One region of the Polycladomyces zharkentensis genome, then DNA from elsewhere that is predicted to be linked to it. Evidence: riboswitches for the same ligand, from Rfam matches in the RefSeq annotation. Region 1 holds a riboswitch; each other region holds the start of a gene.
The links. A riboswitch is a leader RNA that binds a small molecule or an ion and turns the genes downstream of it on or off. The one in region 1 is predicted to bind S-adenosylmethionine.
Positions count from the first base shown of each region.

Region 2: it holds a riboswitch for S-adenosylmethionine, as region 1 does, so the genes downstream of both, JQC72_RS04840 (homoserine dehydrogenase) here and JQC72_RS00545 (methionine ABC transporter ATP-binding protein) in region 1, are expected to answer to the same signal.
Region 3: it holds a riboswitch for S-adenosylmethionine, as region 1 does, so the genes downstream of both, metH (methionine synthase) here and JQC72_RS00545 (methionine ABC transporter ATP-binding protein) in region 1, are expected to answer to the same signal.
Region 4: it holds a riboswitch for S-adenosylmethionine, as region 1 does, so the genes downstream of both, JQC72_RS03515 (homocysteine synthase) here and JQC72_RS00545 (methionine ABC transporter ATP-binding protein) in region 1, are expected to answer to the same signal.

Region 1 is NZ_JAFHAP010000001.1:119,889-122,090, forward strand. It holds gene JQC72_RS00540 (methionine ABC transporter permease) at 1-386, opposite strand, end outside; gene JQC72_RS00545 (methionine ABC transporter ATP-binding protein) at 379-1,365, opposite strand; SAM riboswitch class I at 1,444-1,557, opposite strand; gene JQC72_RS00550 (sugar transferase) at 2,009-2,202, opposite strand, start outside.
Region 2 is NZ_JAFHAP010000005.1:68,578-70,779, forward strand. It holds gene JQC72_RS04835 (fumarylacetoacetate hydrolase family protein) at 1-689, shown strand, start outside; SAM riboswitch class I at 849-978, shown strand; gene JQC72_RS04840 (homoserine dehydrogenase) at 1,059-2,202, shown strand, end outside.
Region 3 is NZ_JAFHAP010000011.1:89,355-91,556, reverse strand. It holds gene metH (methionine synthase) at 1-1,209, opposite strand, end outside; SAM riboswitch class I at 1,292-1,407, opposite strand; gene JQC72_RS12600 (disulfide oxidoreductase) at 1,930-2,202, opposite strand, start outside.
Region 4 is NZ_JAFHAP010000004.1:344,801-347,002, forward strand. It holds gene JQC72_RS03515 (homocysteine synthase) at 1-1,219, opposite strand, end outside; SAM riboswitch class I at 1,434-1,551, opposite strand; gene JQC72_RS03520 (ornithine--oxo-acid transaminase) at 1,765-2,202, shown strand, end outside.

The DNA of each region.
Region 1 (2,202 bases):
GCCCCCATCGCTTGGGCGGCTTCAATCACTCCCCGGTCGATCTCCCGGATGGCGGTTTCCACCATTCGGGCGTAGAAGGGGGCCGCTCCCGCGATCAGAGGAATCGTGGCCGCCGTCGGACCAAGCGTGGTGCCGACCAACAGCTTGGACAGCGGGAACAGAAAGAGAACCAGTACAATGAACGGCACCGCCCGGAACAGGTTGACGATCAGGCCCAAGATCCGCTGGATCACAACGTTTTCCCACAGGTGTCCCTTATCCGTGATCACGAGGAGCACCCCCAACGGAATGCCGATCACGGCCGAGAAAAACGTGGAGATGGCCACCATGTACAGCGTTTCCCCGGTCGCTTGCCACAAAAGGGTGGTGTCCAGTTGATCAAACATACGGGATCACCTCCGAACTGCCCTCAAATTCCCGGATCGCCTCCACTGCATCCCGGACTTGGTCCCCTTCTCCGCTCACCCGCAAGGTGATCGTTCCGTCGTTTTCCTCATGGTCAGGCAAGATCGTCACTGTCACGCCTCGTTTTACCCAATCGGCCAAGCGGGACCAGATGCGATCCAAATCATTTGACCGCACCTGGATCAAAGCGGCATGCTCTTTTGAAGCTTCCAGTTCTTCAGTGTGATAGGACTGTACGAATTGTCGGGTAACCGGGTGTTTCGGTTGCCGGAACAGCGTATCCACCTCACCCAGTTCCACCACTTTTCCGGCTTCCATGACGGCCATGCGGTGGCACAGCCGTTTGACCACACTCATTTCATGCGTGATGATCACCATCGTAATGCCGGTGTCCCGGTGGATCTCCTTCAACAATTGCAAAATGGAAGCTGTCGTCTCCGGGTCCAGTGCCGATGTCGCCTCATCACAAAGCAAGACGCTCGGATCATTGGCCAACGCCCGTGCGATGCCGACACGCTGTTTCTGTCCCCCGGACAGTTGGGCGGGATACGCGTTTGCCCGATGGGCAAGACCCACCCGTTCCAGCAAGGCATCCACTTTTTCCCGGATTTCCTTTTTCGATTTGCCCGCCAGCTCCAAGGGGAAGGCCACATTTTCCCACACGGTGCGGGACCATAGCAAGTGGAAATGCTGAAAAATCATGCCGATTTTCTTTCGCGCTTCGCGCAACTCCCGCTCGCTGCTTTCGGAAATGGAAATGCCATCCACCGTGACACTGCCCGAAGTGGGTTTTTCCAATCCGTTGAGCAGTCGAAGCAATGTGCTTTTCCCCGCTCCGCTGTGACCGACGATCCCGAAAATTTCTCCGCGTTCGATGCGGAGATTGATATCCTGTAACGCGACCACATCCTCGCCTTTCGAGGAAGGGTACACTTTGTTCACTTGGTCGAGTACAATCATCGCGTTCACCACCTGTCTGTAAGAAAAGATCCCTTTCTGCCAGAGCAGAAAGGGATCTTATTTATCATAAAATCGCCTCTCTCATCTGCCAGAACCGATGGGCTCTGCAGGAATTGGCACCATTTCCGCGTGCATACCGCGGACGGTTGCCGGGTTTCATCGGGCCAGTCCCTCCACCTCTCTTGATAAGAGCGCGCAACATCGTCGTATCAAGTTGTCAGATTACATCCTACCACGACAACGTTCGCGATGTCAACGACATTCTTCTTTCCCATAATATACAAATTTTTTTGATGAATGATGACGGTAGATTACCATGAGATTACATTTCGTTTACAAATGGCCAAAAACCCACTACGGCGACGGACATTCGCGTATAATAAAGACAATCAAGGACACGAACAACGGAGGTGCCCGACATGAGCACGGTTGTCGGCAAATCGTTTTGGATCGGCCTGATCAATGCGACCGGTTTAAGCCTCCCGTTTTGGCTTCTCCTGTATATGGCCCTTCGGCTGACCTTTTAATGGGGGATTGCCACAGCCGGAGCTTCATGTGTCGGGAAAGCTTGTGATACAAATGAACAGAAACGGGAAAAAACGGATTACCCTCGGGGCAATCCGTTTTGTCTTGGCACAGCGAATCAACGGGCACCGTTACCGGTCAGCACCACCCATACCGTACGCAGCAGAATGCGCATATCCAGCGCGAACGATTGCCGTTTGATGTAGTACATATCCAATTCGAATTTCTCTTTCGGTGTCATGTCATAACCACCGTTCACCTGTGCCCATCCGGTCAAACCCGGTTTCACCAACAGGCGATTTTTGAATCCGG
Region 2 (2,202 bases), on a different contig from region 1:
CGCCCAGCTTTCGCGATTTCTACGCGTTTGAACAACATGTCAAAGCGGCGCGGGCGCGACGCGGCCTCAGTATGATCCCGGAGTGGTATCATTTTCCTGTTTTTTATTTTTCCAATCATCAGACCATATTGGGACACGAGCAACCTGTACCCCGACCGAGCGGCACACAATGTTTGGATTATGAGTTGGAAGTGGCGTGCATCATCGGGAAAAAGGGACACAACATCTCCCGGGAATCGGCGAGGGAGTATATCGCGGGACTGTGTATCCTCAACGATTGGAGCGCACGGGATATTCAGCTTGAGGAAATGAAAGTCGGTTTGGGACCGGCCAAAGGGAAAGATTTTGCCACTTCGTTGGGACCGTGGTTGGTTACCCCGGATGAGCTGGAAGACCGAAGAAACGGTGACCATTGGGATTTGGCGATGACTGCCCGTGTCAACGGGGTCGAGTTGTCCCGCGGCAATCTCCGGGATCTGCACTTTTCCTTTGCCGAGATGATTGAGCGGGCTTCTCAGGATGTTTTTTTGTATCCTGGAGACGTAATCGGGTCCGGCACGGTTGGAACCGGGTGTATTTTGGAGCTGGGTACGGAAGTGCATCCCTGGTTGGAGCCGGGTGACATGGTAGAACTGGAAGTAGAGCGTTTGGGCGTGCTTCGCAACCGCATCGTGGAGCGGCGTGATTGATGTCCGGTTTCCCGTGGAACCGGACATTTTTCTACTCGGTACGGACAAATTTCGCCGAAATGACGATGCCTGTCTGATATTGTTCAAAAAAAAGGGTTTGACAAACGTATTTTTTTTGTTGGATAATAGGGACTAATTAAATAGGGATCAACCACTGACTCGTTATCGAGAGAGGCGGAGGGACTGGCCCGATGAAGCCCGGCAACCATGTTCGTCCCCTGCGTTGTAGGCAGGGTACGGGCATAAGGTGCCAATTCCTGCAGTGCCTTCGGGTGCTGAGAGATAAGGAGCAGGGTGGCGTGGATACATGTCCCCCTCTTCTTATCTTTAAGAAGAGGGTTTTGAAATTTTAAAGGGGGGAGCAGGGCGATGAAGCGTGTCAATGTTGCGTTATTGGGACTGGGAACGGTGGGAACGGGAACATATAAAATGCTCCAGTCCAATCAAGACGTGATTGCACGCAAAACGGGCACGCTGTTTGAAGTGCGCCGCATTCTGGTGCGGGATCTGACCAAGAAACGAAAGGTGGAAGGCGTGGGACATCTCCTGACCACCCGCTTTGAGGATGTATTGGACGCGGGGGTGCAGGTAGTGATTGAAGCGATGGGCGGAATCGAACCCACGCGCACCTATGTGGTGAAAGCAATAGAAGCGGGATGTCACGTTGTGACAGCCAATAAAGAGCTGATCGCCAAACACGGGGTGGAGCTGGAGCAGCTGGCGCGTGAAAAGGGCGTTCAATTGTTGTATGAAGCCAGTGTGGGCGGCGGAATCCCCGTTTTGGGCACCTTGCAGCATCTGCTCAAAGCCAACCGCATTCACAAGGTTTCCGGGATTGTTAACGGTACCTGCAATTATATTCTGACGCAAATGGCCGAACATGGGCGTTCGTTTGATTCCGTTCTTGCAGAGGCGCAGGAAAAAGGATACGCTGAAGCCGATCCGACCGCAGACGTCGAAGGTTTTGATTCGGCTCACAAACTGGCGATTCTCTGCCGGTTGGCTTTCGGGGTGGATGTGAAGGTGGAAGACATCCCGAGAAAAGGGATCACGGACATCACGGTTGCCGAATTGGAGATCGCCCGTCGTTTGGGATATTCCATCAAATTGCTCGCCCAAGCGGAACAATACGGTGAAGAAGGACCGGTTGCATTGCAAGTCGCGCCCACCTTGGTGCCGCTATCCCATCCGCTTTCCGGCGTTCGCGGCGTATACAACGCCATCCATGTGGAAGGTGATGTCGTGCAAGATGTGACGCTGGTGGGTCAAGGTGCGGGCGAACAACCCACAGGCAGTGCGGTGGTGGAAGATTTGTGCAATGTGTACCGCCTGCCTGTTTTGCGAGCCGCCTCTCTTCGTCGCCCGATGATTTTGCCGGCAGGTGAAGAAAGTGGTCTCCAGTTCCTCCTGATCGAAACGGAGGATGTATTGCCTGCCGACACGGCGGACAAGTGGAAGGCGGATCTCCTCGATACGGGCATCCAAGTGTTGGATGCGCTCATCTATCCGGATC
Region 3 (2,202 bases), on a different contig from region 1:
GATCACCTTGACGGCATAGGTCAAAAACCGCCGCATATCCTCCAGTTCGTCCCTGTCGGGATCAGCCAGGCACACGTCAATCACCTGAGCGCCGTTTTTCACCTGTTTTCGGGCGATTTCCGCAGCGGCTTCATATTCCCCTTCCTGGATCAGGTTTCGGAATTTGCGCGACCCGATCACGTTGGTCCGCTCACCGACGAGAATCGGTCGATTGTCCGCTTCCACATAAACGGGTTCGATGCCGGATACCGCCGGGATGCGCCGTTCCGGTACGGGACGGGGGCGTTTGTCCTTCAGCGCCTCCGCCAGCGCACGGATGTGATCCGGTGTCGTACCGCAACATCCGCCCGCCATATTGAGCCACCCGGCTTCGGCAAAGGCAGCCAACTTGGCGGCCAGTCCCTCCGGCGTTTCATGATACCTTCCCTCTTCGTCCGGAAGACCGGCGTTGGGATAACAGCTTACCCCACAACCGGCCATCGAAGCCAGCGTCCGCAAGTGGTCACGCATAAATTCCGGGCCGGTCGCACAGTTCAACCCCACGGACAAGGGGCGGAGATGGGAGATGGACACGTAAAAGGCCTCCACATTTTGCCCGGCCAACATCGTGCCCATCGGTTCGATCGTGCCGGAAATCAGAATCGGCACTTCGGTTCCCAACTCCGCAAATGCCCGCCGGATTCCGATTCCGCCCGCTTTCACATTCAGCGTGTCCTGGGATGTCTCCAGCAGCAACGCATCCACGCCGCCCAACAACAGTGCACGCGCCTGTTCGTAATACGCATCCACCAGTTGGTCGAACGTGACACCGCCCGTCACCGAGAGCGTCTTGGTTGTCGGTCCCATCGCCCCGGCCACATACCGGGGAGAACCGTCCCGCTTCCATTTGTCAACGGCTTTGCGGGCGCAGGCCACCGCTGCGCGGTTGATCTCTTCCACACGGTTTTCCAGTCCGTACTCGGCCAGCACCACCGACGTGGCACCGAACGTGTTGGTCTCCACAATGTCTGCTCCCGCTTCCAGATACGCTTCATGAATGGATTGGATCAGGTCGGGGCGTGTCAGGTTGAGTATTTCGTTACATCCCTCATACTCTTCACCACCAAAATCCTCCGCCGTCAAACGGGCATTTTGCAGCATCGTTCCCATCGCGCCGTCCAGAATCAGGATTTTTTCTCTCATCCGTTCTGCCAACGGTTGAATACCCATGGCCATCATCCTCTTTCCTTCCATCAAATAAAAAACCTTTCATCTCTGATCGGATGAAAGGTTGGCGTCGTAAACGCGCAAACTCTCATCTCCCAGAGATACCCTCTGCAGGAATTGGCACCACATTTGAAAGGCAATCCCTCTCAAATAGGTTGCCGGGCTTCATCGGGCCAGTCCCTCCGCCACTCTGGATAAGAGTTCCGCTAATCGGATTATGTGATTTTTTCGGAACAGACGAACGAAAAGGATTTGGAGATAAATATACAAAAAGAACGGGGCACCTGTCAATTGATTTCAGATCTTTGATTCGGGTGAACCTTTTTCCTCCCGCTCCGACTCGAGCGTGTCTGGTCCATATGGTCCGCATTGTTTTCCCGGCTTTCTCCCCAGAACCTCCCGAAAAACGGATCATGTCCGCTTCGAACCGTTGGGCGAAAGAACCAAGCCAAGTGCGCTTCGCTCAGGGATGCTCGCAATGGGGTTCCTCCGACGCTTCGTTCTGCCGTCAACCCGGAAAGGATGCCTCCCTGACTAACCAGACACACCCTCCTCCATCCTCTCTTTCACCATACTATATGCGCTTTGAAAGAAACTTTTCTCCGTGTTTGTCCGACCGGGCCGCCCGTTTTTACTTCTCAGGTGCCCACACGCTCCTTCGTCCCGTTCTGCCGCCGGCAGATCGTTGCCACCGCCTGAGCAACGGTCAACCGATCGCAACCGTTATGCATCCCGTTCCGTCACCGTTTCAACAGCCTCGTCCGTTGCTCCCTTCCGGGCCGCCATCAGGAACCAAGTGATCAATACAAACGCCGTCAGTGCCAAAAAGGGAATGGTGACAAATCCGAACCAGTTGATGTATTCGCCCGTGCACGGCACCCCGCGCGTGCAGGGAGTGAACGACTTCATCGCCGGTACCTTTTGCAGCAGATAATGATAAAGCGAAATGGAACCGCCGATCACACTGAGCGGAAGCGTGTAGGAAATGATCCCCCG
Region 4 (2,202 bases), on a different contig from region 1:
ACAAGCGTACCAGTTCCGGTGTTACGCCTGCGGCCAACTGTTCTTCTTCCGTCAACTGCTGATGAGTGGTGCTGGCCGGATGAATCACGAGGGATTTGGCGTCACCCACGTTGGCCAGGTGAGAGAAGAGGCGTAAGTTTTCGATGAGTTTTTTGCCCGCTTCCAAACCACCTTTGATACCGAACGTGAAAATGGCGCCTTGCCCTTTGGGCAGATATTTTTTCGCTTTTTCGTACGACGGATGGCCTTCCAATCCCGGATGACTCACCCACTCCACCAGTTCGTGTTCCTGGAGGAACCGGGCAACCCGAAGCGCGTTCTCGCTGTGCCGTTCCATTCTCAGATGCAACGTTTCCAACCCTTGCAAGAACAAAAACGCATTGAACGGAGAAATGGATGCCCCGATGTCCCGCAGCAATTGAACCCGAGCCTTGATGATGTATGCCAGCGGTCCGACCGCTTCCGTGTAGGAAACCCCGTGATAGCTGGGGTCCGGTTCGGTCAATTCCGGGAATTTGCCGTTGGTCCAATCGAATTTGCCCGAATCCACAATCACCCCACCGATACTGGTGCCGTGACCGCCGATGAATTTGGTGGCCGAGTGGACCACGATGTCCGCCCCGAACTCAATCGGCCGGCACAGGTACGGAGTGGCCAGCGTATTGTCCACGATCAGCGGCAAGCCGGCATCATGCGCCACTTTGGCCACGGCCTCCACATCCAGCACGTCCATTTTGGGGTTGCCGATAATCTCCGCATAAACGGCCCGCGTCTTTTCATTGATCGCCTTTTTGAAATTTTCCGGATCGGAAGGGTCGACGAACCGCACGGTAATTCCCAGCTTGGGAAAGGTATGGTGGAACAGGTTGTACGTGCCGCCGTACAGGCTGCTGGATGAGACGATTTCGTCTCCGGCTTTGGCGATGTTCAGGATGGAGTAGGTGATTGCCGCCTGACCGGAACTCGTCGCCAGCGCACCGACGCCTCCTTCCAGCGCGGCCACCCGCTTTTCAAAAACATCTTGTGTCGGGTTCATGATGCGGGTGTAGATATTGCCGAATTCTTTCAATGCAAACAAATTGGCCGCATGTTCCGTATCATTGAATACATAGGAAGTGGTTTGGTAAATCGGTACCGCTCGGGCATTGGTCGTCGGGTCAGGTTCTTGGCCACCGTGGACCGCCAACGTTTCCAAACCGTATTGTTGCGTATCGCTCATCACCATCATCCTTTCGCAGGGATTGAACGCTTTGGGGTATCTCTCCGCATACCCTGTGGGTCGTGTGAGCCTCTCTCTCGCTCTTGCAACACACACTCAGAAGGGCACGCCTGCCAAAAGCCGCCTTTCCGATTGGTGACGGAAGCCTGCAACAGTGGAATGAAAAAGCCTCTTCTCCGATAAGAGAAGAGGCTTTGGATACGCCAGCTCTCCTCTCTTATCTCTCGGAAACCGTTGGCGGCGGTTTCCGCAGGAATTGGCACCTTCCGGTTCGTACAGACCGGGGTTGCCGGGTTTCATCGGGCCAGTCCCTCCACCACTCTCGATAAGAGATTCCAAATCCGATTCAATTGTATCGACAATCAGAAAACTTGTTTTTCATTATACCGGTCTCTCATGTCGCCGTCAACCGCTTTTTAAAGAAAATGTTCCGTCATTGATTCCGTTCCGAATTCCATCTAAAATGGTGATAGATTGCTCATTTTCGGGTCAGGGCGTGTTGATATGCGCCCACACATCAAATTTATTCATCCAAGGAGGCCATCATGTCACGAAACCAAGCGTTGATCGAACTGACGGACAAATACGGCGCCAGGAACTATCATCCCCTGCCGATCGTGATATCCAAGGCGGAAGGCGTCTGGGTGGAGGATGCCGACGGCAACAAGTACATGGACATGCTGAGCGCCTATTCGGCATTGAACCATGGACACCGCCATCCCCGCCTGATCGCGGCGTTGAAAGAACAAGCGGATAAAGTCACTTTGACCTCCCGTGCTTTCCATAACGATCAGCTGGGACTTTTTTACGAAAAAGTGGCTCAACTGACGGGCAAAGAGATGATCTTGCCGATGAATACCGGTGCCGAGGCGGTGGAAACCGCCCTCAAAGCGGCCCGGCGCTGGGCGTATGACGTGAAGAAAGTGCCGGAAAACCAAGCGGAAATCATCGTCTGTGAAAACAACTTCCACGGCCGGACCATC